One region of the Undibacterium sp. Di27W genome, then DNA from elsewhere that is predicted to be linked to it. Evidence: predicted binding sites of a transcription regulator. Region 1 holds the regulator's gene; the other holds the start of a gene.

Region 1 (4,838 bases):
AAAGCTTTTGGCTGCCATTTCCAGCAATTTCATAGTCACATTCACGCCCACACTCATGTTGGGGGCAAACATGATGGCTGTCTTTTCTGCGGCAGCGGCAATCGCTGCCTTGCCAGCCTCGTCAAAACCTGTCGTGCCTATGATGAGTTTGATGCCATGCGCAGCACAATACTCCAGATGCTTGAGCGTGCCTTCAGGACGGGTGAAATCAATCAGGTAATCCGCATTGTCCAGGCCAGCAGCCAGGTCAGCCGTGATACTGACGCCAGATGGCTTACCCAGGCCAGCAGCTGCATCCGTACCCAGGGCTGGTGAGGCAGGCACGTCCAGCGCGCCTACCAGGACCATATCATCCGCATTGCTGATCGCTTCGACCAGCATCTTGCCCATACGACCGGATGTTCCGGCCACAGCGATTTTCAGTGCAGTCATGTTGATTTATTTCTCTTTTTTCTTGGGCGCATCGGTTTCCACTACCGATTGCACACGATTCAGGCCCAGAGCAGATTCTGTGATGCGGGCAAGATATTCTTTTTCATTCGGCAAGTTACCGCCTTCGAACCTGGCTACTGTACCGTTGGTAAAGTACACCGATACCCGGCTGGTAATACGTTCACCATTGGGTTTGGTCAGGCGGAAAGGATAATCCCAGCGATCTTCATGGAACATATCTGTCAACAAAGCTGTACCCAGCAAGAAACGCACTTGTTCGCGTGTCATGCCTTCTTTTAATTGAGCAAGCATTTCCTGGGAAACGAAGTTACCTTGCTGTATAGAAACACGGTAAGGCGAAATAAATGCCAATACCTTGGCGAAACCAGTAGGCTGTACCACTTGCGCACCATCTGTACCACTCGGTGTGCCAGAAGTTGCATATACTGATGTCTTGTCAGCGGATGACAATATACCCAGTGGTGATGTACATCCAGCCAAAGACGCCAGCAAAACCAGGCCCGCTACGCGGCTCATCTTCTTCCGTGTTACTTTTGAAAACAACAGTTGCATAGATAACCTCTTAATTGAGCAACAAGCCCTAAAACCCGATATCATAAAGCAGATAGCAATTTTTTGATCGAAAACATGACAAACAGCACCCCCAACCTCAAGGCCAGCGGTCTGAAAGCCACTCTGCCCCGTCTGAAAATCCTGGAAATCTTCCAGAACAGCCGGGTTCGTCATCTGACAGCAGAAGATGTGTATAAGATCCTGCTCAATGAAAATATGGATGTCGGCCTGGCAACTGTGTACCGGGTATTGACCCAGTTTGAGCAGGCTGGCCTGTTACACCGTAATCATTTCGAGACTGGCAAGGCGATTTTCGAGCTCAATGAAGGCTCACACCATGACCATCTGGTTTGCCTCGACTGTGGCCGGGTAGAAGAATTTTTTGATGAAGAGATAGAACAGCGCCAGCAAACTGTGGCCCTGGATCGTGGCTTCAAGATCGCCGAGCATGCGCTGGCGATTTATGGCAATTGCACCAAGCCAAATTGCGAGCATAAAACCTGAACTCGCCTCTTTCACGCTCTATCAGGCTTAATCAGCCTCGACAAACCTGGCAAGCGTATACACTGCGCGCACTTTGCGCGTAGCTTGTACGCCTGCTTATTTATTGATCTTGGCAATCACCCCCGCCACAGTATCAATGATTTTCTGGGCATTGAATGGTTTCAGGATATAGCCATGTATGCCATTTTTAACAACTTCTGTAATGGTTTCCTGGTCTTTATTGGCCGTCACCATCAATACCCGCGATTCCGGCAGCAATTCCCTGATACGCGGTAAAATTTCAGTGCCGCTGATTTTAGGCATGACGATGTCCAGCATGATCAGATCAGGTCTGAGTTTCACTGCCAATTCCAGGCCTGTGCCGCCGTCAGTGGCTTCACCGACAACGTTATATCCCTCGCTGCGCAATATGACCCTGAGCACCTCGCGTGTGACGTCATTGTCATCAATCAATAAAATTTTTGCGTTTTTCTTTTCCATAGCAATCCTGTATTCGTATCAATGCCTGATTACCTGCTTCGCCAGTTCAAAACCTGTCTTATTGACTTAATGCATTAGATAATAATTTTGCCGTAATGTCTACAATGGGAATGACTCTTTCATACGCCATGCGGGTCGGTCCTATGACACCCAGGGTACCAACGATCTTGCCATTGATATCATAGGGTGCGGTGACTATGCTCATTTCTTCCATGGGCACCAGCTGCGAGTCTCCGCCTATGAAGATTTGCACCCCAGTCGCCTTGCTGGAGACATCCAGCAATTGCATGAGGCTGCTTTTTTGCTCAAACATATCGAACAATTTGCGTAAAGAGCCCATATTGGACGACAAATCCTGCACATTCAATAAATTGCGCTCGCCCGAGATGACGACTTCGTCATTATCCTCATCCATGGCATTGCCACCTGCTTCCACCGCAGCTTGCATGAGCCTGGTCATATCATTTTGCAATTGCCGCAATTCACTATTGATACGGGTGCGTGCATCAGTGAAACTGAGGCCACCGAAATTCTGGTTCAGATAGTTAGCAGCCTGCACCAGTTGACCAGGGTTGTAATCCACATCGGTCAATAACAGTCGGTTATGCACTTCACCGCCAGGGGCCACAACTACCAGCAAGATACGTTTTTCCGACAGACGCAAGAATTCTACCTGCTGGAAAATCGATTCGGTGCGTGGCGTCATGACGACACCGGCAAATTGTGACAGCGAAGACAAAATCTGGGCCGCATTGGCGATCAGTTTTTGCGGTGGCTGTGATGCCATGCCTGATTGAAGGCGCGATTCCAGCCCTACTTCACTGATCTCTTGCACAGTAAGCAATTTATCGACAAATACGCGATAACCTCGGGGCGTAGGGATACGACCTGCAGAAGTATGCGGGCTGGCCACAAAGCCCATTTCCTCCAGGTCTGCCATGACATTACGTATCGTCGCTGGCGACAATTCCAGGCCGGATATTTTGGACAAGGCACGGGAACCCACAGGCTGGCCGTCAGCGATATAACGCTCGACCAGGGCTTTTAATAAAGTTTGTGCGCGGATATCTAGTTGCATGGTTTCATTTTATGCGTTCATGACTGACATGAACATGAAAAAATTCATAGCCATAGGGTCAGATCATGCAGATTGGCAAATTCTGCATCCGGCTTGATATGCAGATGGCGCTCATCTTCGATTTTTAAACCCTGCCGGTTCATCCAGCCAGCTTTTAAACCTGCCTGTTGCGCACCTTGCACGTCTAGTAATAAATCATCGCCTACATACAGGACCTCGGCAGGTGGCAGGCCCAGTTCCTGGCAAGCCGCCAAAAATATCCTGGGGTCAGGCTTGGCACAACCAAAGCGAAAGGCAGCGATAGACACCTTGAAATGATGGGCCAGGCCTATGGCCTGCAAATCGGCAAAGCCATTTGACACCGTCCCCAATAGCAACTTCTCTTGCAACACCTGCAGAGCTGGCTTGACGTCCTCATACAAATCCACTTTGTTTCTGGCATCGGCGAATATCGCCATGGCCTGGTCCGCTTTTTCGGCGGCGAGACCATGTTCATCAAACACCTGGCTCAGCAAGGTATGACGCAAGGCCCACAAATCATATTGAAAACGTGGATCACTGGCGACCAGCAAGTTACGGCGCTCACGTAGTTTGTCCACATTGTAATTTTGGGCAACGACAGGCGCATGTTCATGCATCCACTGCTGTAAAACTGCTTCAGCATGGCGTATCACTGGCGCAACCGGCCACAAAGTATCATCCAGATCCAGTAAAACTGCTTTAATTGTCATAACGAGCACTCATTCCATTCATTCTTGCCCTAATTATGTTCTAATCTGAGGCATCATGTCACCTCACCCTTGTTTATGACAGTTCAGGCTAAAACCATCGCACTTGTTGGCAAACAAAATGCTGCAGGCATTGCAGACTCGATTACCGAACTGGCCCACTTTCTCGCCGATGCAGGACATCATGTCGTCATAGAGTCCGACACGGCGCAATACTTGCAACTCGAGCGTTTCAGCAGTATGCCCGTGCCCGAGATAGGCAAGCTGGCCGATGCTGCCATTGTGCTAGGTGGTGACGGCACCATGCTGGGGATAGCGCGGCAACTGGCCCCCTATAATGTTCCCCTGATAGGTATCAACCAGGGTCGCCTGGGGTTTATCACCGATATTGCGCTCGACCGCATGATACCCGTCATCACCGAAATGCTGGATGGCAAATATGTGTCCGAGCGGCGCAGCCTCTTGCAAGCCATCGTCACGCGTGATGGCAACCAGATTTTCAGCGGTGTGGCTTTCAATGACATCGTGGTCTCGCGCGGTGCCGGTTCAGGCATGGTGGAATTGCGCGTCGAGGTGGATGGCCACTTCATGTATAACCAGCGCTCGGACGGTCTTATCGTTTCGACGCCGACAGGCTCCACTGCCTATGCCCTTTCTGCCGGTGGCCCCTTGCTACACCCCAGCCTGTCAGGCATTGCGATGGTGCCGATTGCCCCGCATGCTTTGTCAAACCGTCCCATCGTATTGCCAGACAGTAGCGAAATCGTCATCACCATCGTGGCCGGGCGTGATATCAGCCTGAATTTTGACATGCAGAATTTTGCCAGCCTGCAGCATCAGGACAGGATTATCGTCAACCGTTCTGCTCATACAGTGACCTTCCTGCATCCTCCCGGCTGGAATTATTACAACACCCTGCGTGAGAAATTGCACTGGAATGAATATCCATCGGTAGAGGGTGCGCTGAATTAAGCTTTAGTTTTTGCCCACTCTTACGAACACAGAAGTCACAGGCTGTTGCTAGAATAGCGATTTCGCTAAGC
Region 2 (4,838 bases), on a different contig from region 1:
CTGGCTTGTACTGAAGCACCGGAAAAATTTAATAATACTGATTTGACCGGCCTCGATTATGCCAGGGACTTTGCGCTGACAGATCACAATGGCAAGGCACGTACCCTGGCAGATTTCAAGGGCAAGGCCGTGGTCATCTTTTTCGGTTATACCCAGTGCCCTGACGTTTGTCCAACCACCATGGCAGAGATGGCGGGGGTCATGAAATTGCTGGGCCCGGATGCTGACAAGGTGCAAGTTTTGTTCGTGACCCTGGACCCCGAGCGCGATACCCAGGCCTTATTGGCCAGCTATGTTCCCAATTTCGATCAGCGCTTCCTGGGCCTGTATGGAGATGCCGCAGCGACCGCCAAAGTCGCCAAGGAATTCAAGGTGTTTTATCAAAAGGTAGAAGGCAAGACGCCAGGCAGCTATACCATGGACCATACGGCTGGCAGCTATGTCTATGACCCGCAAGGGCGCGTACGCTTATTCCTGCGTCATGGTCAGGGCCCTGAACCAGTTGCGCATGACCTGAAGATTTTATTAAAGTGAATACAGATTCTGGTCTGGATAGCATACCCAGACCAGATGATGAATCCTGAGACTTCTGCCCTGACGCAGTGTTAACCGCCGAAAGCTGCCTTCGCCACGTCGGCAAAAGTTGTTCCACGCACCACTGGGCCTAGCAAGAGGCTGCTGGTAAATGGCAGGCCACGGTTGCGATAGTAGCCAGTTTTCCAATAGTGATCTTCGACGGCTAGGCCGGTGCCATATTGCAGCGTAGGCATACTCTTGGCTTCATAGACCATAGTCCATTGTGCGTTTGGCCCTTCATCAAGTCTGGATATCGCCAGATAGCCTTTACTATCTGTTGCCCATTTGACTTCTATCATGAACTTGACCCATTGCCCCTGGTTCAGTTTTCCATCGCCTAATGTGGCTGTTACTGCATTTTTTGGTGTAGTGCGTGTTCCGCCTTCATAAATGTCACCTGTTTGCAGATTGAGATGAAAATCTTTTTCTGCACAAAGAGCAAACGCCGGATTTGTTTTCAGAGTATCCGGGCCATGTAATTGGAAAATGATGCCCCAGGCGTAGGGATCAATGGAAGTGCCTACGGGCGGTTGCCAATTAAGTGGCAATTTGACCGAGATTCCATAAAACTCATGTCCTGAACTGGCGTTAACTGACAAAGGCGTAGATTTGAGCGACTGCATGGTGGAGACTTCAGCCCGTTCACCTGACCATCCACCGAATTGATCACCAGGTCTGACCTGAATTTCTGCCACTGCAATATTGGGTGAAAAACGCTCATTATCGCGTGGTGCAATGCGGTCTTTTTCCCAAGCTTGCAAATCACGCCATACACCAGGACCAGGGCGCTCAGTCTTGGCGCTCCAGTCACCGACAAAGCTCACATTGGCAGGAAGTGATTTTACTTGTGCGTTGCAATTAAGCGACAGGATTGCCGCAATAAGCACAGCGAATGTTTTCTTGTTCAACACTTTTCCGGGTGCTGAAATTTGTTTGATTGTTAGCATAAAGCCTCTCTTTGGTGAGTATCGATAATCCATACAGTGAGCAGGCTTATTTTTTGCAAAAACCGGTGTTAAGACATGCTTGTACGAGTTTTGCCTGGCTGCTCAAGATTGAATGTAGCATCGCCAAAGAAATTAGTTAAGTTGCACTATTTATTTACGGCAACTTTATTGGGTAAAGCAAATTCCCTGTTGATTTTTCATGCTGGTAATGAGCATAAGCTCACAGTATTGCAGGCGTGATAAAACAAAAGGCACTCTTGCGAGTGCCTTTGTGATATTGCTACAGCGTGTTTTGATCAGGCAAAACTGCTGAGGCTACCCTTCATTTTCTTCAGGGCTGCGCTTTCTATCTGGCGTATGCGTTCGGCAGAAACACCGTATTCATCGGCCAGCTCGTGCAGGGTAGAGCCAGTGCCATCATCATTTTTCAACCAGCGTGATTCTATGATGTGGCGTGAGCGTGCATCCAGTTTGGACAGGGCAGATTCCAGTCCTTCGCTTTGCAGACGATCATACTGACGTGTTTCCAGCACACGGGTAGGCTCGTCAGACTCAGTTTTCAGATAAGCGATAGGAGCAAACTTCTCATCGTCATCATCCGTCGGTGCATCCAGGGCGATATCGTGGCCAGACAAACGCATTTCCATTTCGATGACTTCTTCGCGTTTGACATCCAGCGTTGATGCCAGGGCATCAATTTGCTTGGGTGTCATCGCGTCCAGGCCTTCTTTATGGCTGCGCAGGTTAAAGAACAGTTTGCGCTGGGCCTTGGTCGTAGCTACTTTTACCAGACGCCAGTTTTTCAAAATGTACTCATGCATCTCAGCCTTGATCCAGTGCATGGCATAAGACACCAGACGTACACCCTGGTCAGGATCAAAACGTTTAACAGCTTTCATCAGGCCGATATTGCCTTCCTGGATCAAGTCAGCATGGGGCAAGCCATAGCCGAGATAACCGCGGGCGATAGACACTACCAGGCGCAGATGCGACATAACCAGTTGCTGCGCAGCAGCCAGGTCATTGTCATTACGTAATTTGTTTGCAAAGTCTATCTCTTCCTGATGCGTGAGCATAGGCAGACGGTTGACTGCAGAGATATAGGCATCAATATTACCCAGCGTGCCACTAAAGCCCAGGGCCAGTGCAGTGCTGTCGGTTGCAGGGATCAATTGTGTCGATGTAGTTGCCATTTTTCCTCCTTATTGCTGCCTTAAGAGTATCAATTACTCTTTTCGGCACTTTCAAGTTCCTATATTAGCACTCTCTTGAGAAGAGTGCTAATACTGAGATTCTATGAGCTTAATCAAATAAATCTATTGAAAAACAAGCATTCATTTGTGGCTTTTATAATACTTAGATAGACGTCAAGGCTGAAAGTTGCAATCAATCCCAGCTAAATTGTAAGAGCCTGTTGCAGAATCAAGATGCTCAAACATCCGTCAGGGTGCTGGAATGCTAAACAATGATGTTCAGCCATATCAGCACTATGAAGACGAAACAGGAGCAGATTTATTGTGCACAAGCGCTGAGAATTTAACTTGCGCGCGCCAACTGCCTTCTTACCGATAGAAAAACACCTACCAGCCCAAGTAACATGCTAACAGCGAGGAGTATGGCGCTCTGTACGATACCCAACGGAGCCAGGTGGAATTCCGATGCATATAATTTAGCGAATTCGGCAATTGCCTTGTTCAAGGGTTGTAAAGACGCTGCAATCATGCCCAGTGCCAGTCCACCTGCCAATAGCCCTAGTAAGGCACCGGTATAGTAATAAGGCTTGTGAATGAAGCTATTGGTGGCACCCAGCAAACGGGTCACGGCAATTTCTGCCCTGTGTGAAATGACTTGCAGGCGGGTAGCATTAAATACCACGACTACGACAACCACACCCAGCGTGGCAGCCAGGAATAATAGACCCAATTGCATGATTTGTACCAGGGCAGCCAGGCGCTTGACCCAGGCAGAATCGAGTTGCACCACATCGACATCCGGCATTTGCTTGATTTCTTCCACCAGTGCTTCTATCTTGCCTGCCTCATTATTCGACATGGACAAGACATAGGCATCTGGCAAGGGGTTGCCACCCAGAGTGGACAAGACTTCTGCCAGATTGGATGACTGCTCCAGATTGGCAAGCGCCTTATCCTTGGGGATGAAGTTCAGATTTGCCGTGATGTTTTTCTCTTTCAGCAATTTCTTGAGCGGTATCGACAAGGCAGTGGCGGTTGCCCTGGGCGTGTCCGGGCTGACAAAGATACTGATTTCCGGCTCTATCGATAATTGTGAAGAAATTGGCCGTATGTTTTCTATCAGGGTCAAACCTGCAATCGGCAAGGCCAGGGCAATGGCGACGACCAGGACATTGAACAGAAAATTGCCTGGGCTGCCGCGCAAATGCGCAAAAGCACTCTTGATGGCAAACCAGTGTTGACGTAACCAGTTGGTCATGAATTTTTCCTTATTATTCTGTCATGCGGCATCAAGCGGCCAGCGAGGATTTCCAGGTATCGACGACCCGGCCCTGGCTCAAATAAATCACACGGCTGGCTTGATCAAGAAATTGTTCATCATGGCTGGAGATAATGCAGGTGACGCCAGCACTCTGGAAAGCTTTCAGCGCATTCAATACCTTGTTGGCATTGTCTCTGTCCAGAAAGGCGGTAGGTTCATCCGCCAGGATGATCTGTGGCCGGTTGACAATCGCACGGGCAATTGCCACCCTTTGCTGTTCACCACCTGAGAGAGCCAGCGGCATGGAGTAAGCCTTGTCTGGCAAGCCCACTTTCTCCAGAGCGATGCGGGCACGCGTTTCAGCCTCGCCATGGGAGGCGCCGGTGACGATGATGGGCAGCATGACATTGGCCAGCACATGGCGGTCAGTCAATAGTTTTTGATCTTGCAAAATCAAGCCCAGCCTGCGGCGCAGATAGGGCAGGCTGCTGGCTTTTAGTTTGCTGATATCCTGGCCATTCACTCTGACCATGCCGGAAGTTGGTTTTTCTATACCGGCAATCATTTTGAGTAAAGTAGACTTGCCTGCGCCCGAGGGGCCAGCCAGGAAGATCAGTTCACCATCGGCGATCGACAAGGAAACATCTTTGAGCGCATAGGCATCTTGCGAATATTGTTTGCTGACGTGTTCAAATTCAATCATGGTCGCTGTGGCCTTGTGGCTATAGGTGGGATAGCACGCAATTTTGCCCGTGCTAAATCAATTAAGCAGGGCGTCAACAAATTCCTGGGCATTAAATGGTTGCAAGTCTTCAATCTGCTCACCTATGCCGATGAAATACACAGGCACAGGGCGGTTCT

The links. Region 1 encodes HrcA, which represses chaperone genes, less so after heat shock. Its sites were predicted from a motif close to TTAGCACTCNNNNNNNNNGAGTGCTAA; they were not measured.
Region 2: rpoH (RNA polymerase sigma factor RpoH) is a predicted target of HrcA. The motif match lies at 2,781-2,807, and genes of this name have one in related genera.

The regions. Positions count from the first base shown of each region.
Region 1 is NZ_JBMPOS010000004.1:202,098-206,935, forward strand. Features, by position in the region: gene dapB (4-hydroxy-tetrahydrodipicolinate reductase) at 1-432, opposite strand, end outside; gene ACO0LF_RS10550 (outer membrane protein assembly factor BamE) at 439-969, opposite strand; gene fur (ferric iron uptake transcriptional regulator) at 1,081-1,509, shown strand; gene ACO0LF_RS10560 (response regulator) at 1,606-1,989, opposite strand; gene hrcA (heat-inducible transcriptional repressor HrcA) at 2,048-3,067, opposite strand; gene ACO0LF_RS10570 (HAD family hydrolase) at 3,112-3,798, opposite strand; gene ACO0LF_RS10575 (NAD kinase) at 3,874-4,767, shown strand.
Region 2 is NZ_JBMPOS010000003.1:190,716-195,553, forward strand. Features, by position in the region: gene ACO0LF_RS08570 (SCO family protein) at 1-534, shown strand, start outside; gene ACO0LF_RS08575 (heparin lyase I family protein) at 606-1,484, opposite strand; gene rpoH (RNA polymerase sigma factor RpoH) at 1,820-2,716, opposite strand; gene ACO0LF_RS08585 (cell division protein FtsX) at 3,060-3,974, opposite strand; gene ACO0LF_RS08590 (cell division ATP-binding protein FtsE) at 4,006-4,680, opposite strand; gene ftsY (signal recognition particle-docking protein FtsY) at 4,738-4,838, opposite strand, start outside.